DNA from 2 places in the Staphylococcus felis genome. Region 1 is predicted to be linked to the other one. Evidence: predicted binding sites of a transcription regulator. Region 1 holds the regulator's gene; the other holds the start of a gene.
What was found. Region 1 encodes LexA, which represses DNA repair genes until DNA is damaged. Its sites were predicted from a motif close to CGAACATATGTTCG; they were not measured.

Region 1 (3,440 bases):
TAGAGTCATATAACGTAATTAATTTGTCTAGTTTTAAATGTCCGGCTAAAGAAGCAGCTTCATGTGAAATTCCTTCCATTAAATCACCATCTGAAGCTAAAACGTATGTGTAGTGATCTACAACCGAAATATTTTTATTAAATTTAGCAGCAAGATGTTTTTCTGCCATTGCCATACCTACTGACATTGCAAAACCTTGTCCTAAAGGCCCTGTTGTAATTTCAACCCCTTTAGTATGCTTGTACTCAGGGTGACCTGGTGTTTTGGAATCCCATTGTCTAAATTGCTTAAGCTCTTCCATTTCTAAGCTACCTGATACATGTAATAAACTATATAATAATGCTGAACCATGACCTGCTGATAAAACGAAACGATCTCTGTTAAAATATTCATGTGAATTCGGATTAAAATTCAAATGACGTGTCCATAATGTATAAGCCATTGGAGCTGCCCCCATCGGTAAACCAGGGTGCCCAGAATTTGCTTTTTCAATTGCATCAATACTTAATCCACGAATGGTATTTACTGCTTTTATATCTTTATTGTCAAACATTTTACGACTTCCTTTCTTAACAACTTTACATTACTATTATAACCGATAATAAACTGTAAAGCTTCTTAGAAAACCAATACATTATTATTTATTAAGATTAACTACGCTTATGGTTGCGACGTTGAACCTCTTTTAATTTATCAGGCGTTACATCATTACCTTCAGGATCAATTACTTTAGTGTTTTCAATTTGATCTTTGAAACTTTTGCGAAATGTTTCTAAATATTCACTTCTCAACTTAGACTGTTCTTTCGCTTCTAAATCTGTAAGCCCCTCTTGTTTTTTCTTTTTCGCTAATTCATTAATGCGCGTTAATTTTTCTTGACTTAACATGTTGGCTCCCTCCGTCTACTTTTCTTATCAAAATATACCAGAAAAAGCAAATAAAACCAAACGCTTCAACTTCTACGCTGCGCACACTATATCTATATCTTTAGTGATTGACTGTAGTTGTCATCATAGTCTGAGCATCCATCCGTTCATGTTCGTGTGGAACTTGTTCTATTACATATTTATCATTTAGTTGATGATCTGTCATTTCGTACACTTGTTCTGAATCTTGAGTTTGATTCGCTAACACTAAAAAAGTAAAAAATAGCGCTAAAGAGAAGATAAAGACACCAATATAAACATATATTTCTGACATTTTAATACTAACCATTTACAACACTCCTAGAACATTTGTTTGTATATACACCCTAACAGAACGTTCGTTCTATGTCAATATAAAAACGAACAAATGTTTGTTGACGTTCGTATTATATGATATAATAAATACAAACCTATAGAGGGAGTGCAAAATATGAAAGAACTTACAAAAAGACAGAGTGAAATCTTTAATTATATAAAACAAATTGTACAATCAAAAGGATACCCACCTAGCGTACGAGAAATTGGAGAAGCAGTAGGCCTTGCTTCAAGCTCTACTGTACATGGCCACTTATCTAGACTTGAAGAAAAGGGATACATTCGTAGAGATCCTACGAAACCACGTGCAATTGAAATCGTTAATGATGTAATGGGCGAACCACTTAATATGGAAGAGACAATATACGTCCCCGTAATTGGGAAAGTTACAGCTGGAACCCCTATTACTGCTGTAGAAAATGTAGAAGAATACTATCCTTTACCTGAACACTTTACATCTACACATAATGGCCAAATCTTCATATTGAATGTTGTTGGAGATAGTATGATTGAAGCTGGTATCTTAGATGGGGATAGAGTAATTGTCCGAAGTCAATCTTTTGCTGAAAATGGCGATATTATAGTAGCTATGACAGAAGAAGAAGAGGCAACAATTAAAAGGTTCTATAAAGAAAAAAATCGATATCGACTTCAGCCAGAAAATAGTAGCTTAGAACCTATTTATCTGAATCATGTTAGTGTATTAGGTAAAGTCATCGGTTTATTTAGAGAATTTTAAAATTAATATTCACTCCTTCAAAAAGGGTCGAATGAATAGAGCATATGCTCCATTCATTCGACCCTTTATTATCTTTACCTTGCTTTTTTAGTTTGTATAATTCTCAGTCCAATACGGTTGTTGTTCTGAATTAAAATCAACACCAACACCAAGACGATTCACATTTTTATTTAAAATATTTTTTCTATGTCCTATTGAGTTCATCAAGCCATGGTGTGCAAATACACCACTCACTTGACCATAAGCTAAATTTTCAGCAGCTACATTGTAGTTAATACCCTCTTCTTTAAGTCTATCAAAAGGTGTTTGACCTTGAGGATTATTATGATCAAAGTAATGATTTTTAGCCATATCCGTACTATGCTTACGCGCTGTATTAGTGAGTTCATCAGAATGTTTTAACGGCTTTAGTCCCTTTTGAACTCTAGCTGCATTCACTAAGTAAAAATCTTCTAATTCATAACTTTTCTGTAAATAATCAGAAGGCGCTGCATATCTAGCATTCAAGCGGTTTTCTAATGTATGGCTAACCTGCAAAATACCTGTTAACTGATTATTCTCATGCTTATCATAAAAGACTGTAGTATAAATACGGTCGATATCAAACACATCGTATTCATCACTTTTTTGACGATATATTGTATTTCCTTTTTTAATTTGTTCAATAGGTTTCCCTAATTTTTCTCGAACAAAATCTTTTGGAGAGTTATATTTTATACCCTCTTTAGAAGTTATAATATTTTGATTAGTATATAATCCATGCACTTTACCATCAACATATGCAATCATAACATAATCGTGAAATTGGTTATGATAAATATACCAATCTGTGCCGTATTCATTACCAATGGTATCTTCAGGTTTACCTAGATTAGATTCTACTTGGTCTTTAGACATATTCATTTGTACATTTCTAATTGAAAACATCTGATTTTCAGGCGTTTTCAATTCAGTTGGGTTTGTTTTCCCTTCAACAATGGAATCAATTTTGGTATGGACTGGTGTTGCGATATGATCAAATAATGTGTTTTGTTGCACTGGAAAAACAATGATTATCAATAAGCCTATCAGTAAAAATAACGTAAATTTTTTAATGATTCACACATCCTATCAATCTCTGTCGCCATTGAATATAGAATTTCTAACAATGACATAATCGACTTTTCTTAATGCATCAACATCTTTACCGCCTGCATATGAAATAGAACTTTGTAAATCTTCTTGCATTTCGATTAAAGTATCTTTAAGCGAGCCTTTATGCTCAACAAACATTTTTTTACCTTCAACGTTTTTACGTTCGCCTTTTTGGTATTCAGAAGCACTTCCGAAGTATTCTTTATACTTCTTACCCTCGATTTCCACTGTTTCACCTGGTGATTCCTCATGTGCGGCAAACAATGAGCCTATCATTACCATTGAAGCGCCAAAACGTACAGATTTCGCAATATCTCCGTGCGTAC
Region 2 (3,440 bases), 850 kb from region 1:
CGTCAAAAGGTAAAAGTTCCAACTCAAGATATGATTGTTGTCCAACCTGGTGATACATTAGCATCAATATTGAAGCGGCATCATATTTCTAAGGCGCAATTAGCAGAGTGGAACGATCATATTGATACATTAGTGCCCCAACGGCTCCTCGCCAAAACTGATGTTGGATTAGCGCATATGATTAATCCATCATTAACTTTGCCACCTCAATCGAATGCTAATGGACTGTCTAGAGCACCTCATAATGCTACAAAACCAGTCATTAATGACAAAACATTCATCAATACTTACCATAATGATGATGCTAAGCTTACAGAACTACTCAAGCCTACAATACTTACCCCAGTATCAACTGTTAAAAGCCCCAATTTATACGTTAAAGGTCAGTGTACACATTTTGTCTTTGAAGAACGACAAAAACGCAATCGTCCTATTCCTAACTATTGGGGTGATGCCAAAAATTGGTTGAATCATGCAAAAAAAGAAGGATACAACGTCAATCATACACCAGAAGTGGGAGCGATATTAACGTCTCAAATTGGAGCACACGGACATGTAGCTATTGTGAAATCAATTGCACTTGACAATAGTTATATGATAGTAAAAGAAATGAATTGGATTGGAGAAGGGATTGTGAGCGAACGTAAAATGATTAACCCAGATCAATATTTATATATTCATGATTAAAATATGAAGCTTTTTCTAATTTTAGTTTATAAAGTGAATCGTATTCTTGAAATGTGTTATATTAATCAATAATTAAATGGTGTTATGTAGGAGGTTTAGGAATGGGTGTTCATCAGTATTTTAAGAGACTATCAGATTTAGAAAAGTTAATTCGACTTCCTGGAAAGTTTAAATATTTTGAGCATAATGTAGCTGCTCACTCCTTTAAGGTGACTAAAATTGCACAATATTTAGGTACAGTTGAAGAATATCATGGAAAAGAAATTGATTGGAAAAGCCTATATGAAAAAGCACTTAATCATGATTTTGCTGAAATATTTACAGGAGATATCAAGACGCCTGTAAAGTATGCAAGTAGTGAAATAAAAAAACTTTTTTCCCAAGTTGAAGAAGAGATGGTCGATACGTTTATTAAAGAAGATATTCCGAAGCAGTATCAAGATATTTATCGAAAACGTCTCCAAGAAGGAAAAGATGATTCAATAGAAGGACAAATCCTGTCAGTTGCCGATAAAATTGATTTATTATACGAAACATTTGGAGAAATTCAAAAAAGAAATCCGGAACCATTGTTTTTTGAAATATATGAAATGAGTTTAGAAACGATTATGCAATTTGATCACCTATATGCTGTACAAGATTTTATAGATTATGTGATTCCAGAAATGCTAACAGAACGATTTATTCCGCGTACAGAATTGAAAGAAACGACGATGCGTATATTACAAGATAGAAAGACGTGATTAGATGGTATTGATTTGGTATATCCTTGCTGCTTTTTTTCCGTGTGTTCTTGTTGTTATATTTAGCACTATTACACGAAACAAATGGATTGGAACAATAGTGACACTCATTTTAATAGGTGCATCGATCTACAAAGGTTTTTTTCATGACGAATGGATTATCTTTTTGGATGTCGTTTCAATATTGGCTGGGTATATAATTGTAGATCAACTTGAAATGCATAAAAACGAAAACTTTAGAGGGTAAGATAGCGTGATGGCTGTCTTATCCTCTTCGTATTGAGAAGAAGAAAAAGATTATATTCAGTATATGAAACGAACGGATGTTTGTATTTTTTGAATAGAATTTGTTAAAATAAACATATTACTGTTATTAGGGGGCGAACATAAATGGAGCATTATCCGTTTAAAATCAATTCAAATTTTGATCCTCAAGGGGACCAACCTAAGGCAATAGCAGAATTAGTCAAAGGTGTTAAAGCAGGCAAGCGTCACCAAACATTGTTAGGTGCAACAGGTACGGGTAAGACCTTTACAATGAGTAATGTGATTAAAGAAGTAGGAAAGCCTACACTCATTATCGCACATAATAAAACGCTAGCTGGACAATTGTACAGTGAGTTTAAAGAGTTTTTTCCAGACAATAGAGTTGAGTATTTTGTCAGTTATTATGATTACTATCAGCCAGAAGCATACGTCCCATCAACAGATACATTTATTGAAAAAGATGCTTCAATCAATGATGAGATTGACCAACTGAGACACTCTGCGACAAGTGCACTTTTTGAACGTGATGATGTCATTATTATTGCGAGTGTCAGCTGTATTTATGGTTTAGGGAATCCAGATGAATACCGAGATTTAGTTGTGAGTATTCGAGTGGGAATGGAAATGGATCGTAGTGAATTATTACGTAAACTTGTAGATGTTCAGTACACGCGTAATGATATTGATTTTAGTCGTGGTACATTTCGGGTACGTGGAGATGTTGTCGAGATATTTCCGGCTTCACGTGATGAATTATGTATACGTGTTGAGTTTTTTGGTGATGAAATTGATCGCATTAGTGAAATTAACTACCTCACAGGTGAAGTCATTAGAGAGCGAGAGCATTTTGCATTATTCCCTGCATCTCACTTCGTTACACGCGAAGAAAAAATGAAAGTAGCGATTGAACGTATTGAAAAAGAACTTGATACACAATTAGCAAAACTCAAAAGTGAGAATAAATTATTAGAAGCACAGCGTTTAGAGCAACGTACAAATTATGACCTTGAAATGATGAGAGAGATGGGCTTTTGTTCAGGTATTGAAAACTATTCTGTCCATTTAACGTTACGACCATTAGGCTCAACGCCGTACACATTATTAGACTATTTTGGAGACGATTGGCTCATTATGATTGATGAATCCCATGTTACATTACCACAAATTCGTGGTATGTATAATGGTGACCAAGCGCGTAAGAACGTTCTTGTTGAGCATGGTTTTCGATTGCCAAGTGCGTTGGATAATAGACCTTTAAAGTTTGAGGAATTTGAAGAGAAAGCACATCAGCTTGTCTATGTGTCTGCTACACCAGGTCCATACGAGTTAGAGCATACGGACGAAATGGTTGAACAAATTATTCGACCAACTGGATTATTAGATCCAAAAATTGAAGTTCGCCCAACGAAAAATCAAATTGATGACTTGTTAAGTGAAATACAAGAACGTGTTGACAAAAATGAGAGAGTCTTAATTACGACATTAACTAAAAAAATGAGTGAAGATTTAACAACATATCTTAAAGAAGCTGGCGTCAAAGTAAATTATCTACATTCTGAAATCAAGACACTTGAACGTATTGAAATCATTCGCGACTTAAGAATGGGAACATTTGATGTATTAATCGGTATCAATCTATTACGTGAAGGTATTGACATACCTGAAGTATCACTTGTTGTGATTTTAGATGCAGATAAAGAAGGGTTTTTACGTTCAGAGCGCTCACTCATTCAAACGATTGGT

Region 2: a site for LexA is predicted at 1,747-1,760, ahead of uvrB (excinuclease ABC subunit UvrB). Genes of this name have one in related genera too.

Annotation. Positions count from the first base shown of each region.
Region 1 covers NZ_CP027770.1:1,813,800-1,817,239, reverse strand. The annotation lists gene tkt (transketolase) at 1-553, opposite strand, end outside; gene C7J90_RS08480 (DUF896 domain-containing protein) at 651-887, opposite strand; gene sosA (DNA damage-induced cell division inhibitor SosA) at 988-1,215, opposite strand; gene lexA (transcriptional repressor LexA) at 1,357-1,980, shown strand; gene C7J90_RS08465 (CAP domain-containing protein) at 2,068-3,039, opposite strand; gene guaC (GMP reductase) at 3,091-3,440, opposite strand, start outside.
Region 2 covers NZ_CP027770.1:187,591-191,030, reverse strand. The annotation lists gene C7J90_RS00960 (CHAP domain-containing protein) at 1-687, shown strand, start outside; gene C7J90_RS00955 (YfbR-like 5'-deoxynucleotidase) at 789-1,430, shown strand; gene C7J90_RS00950 (CsbA family protein) at 1,441-1,677, shown strand; gene uvrB (excinuclease ABC subunit UvrB) at 1,821-3,440, shown strand, end outside.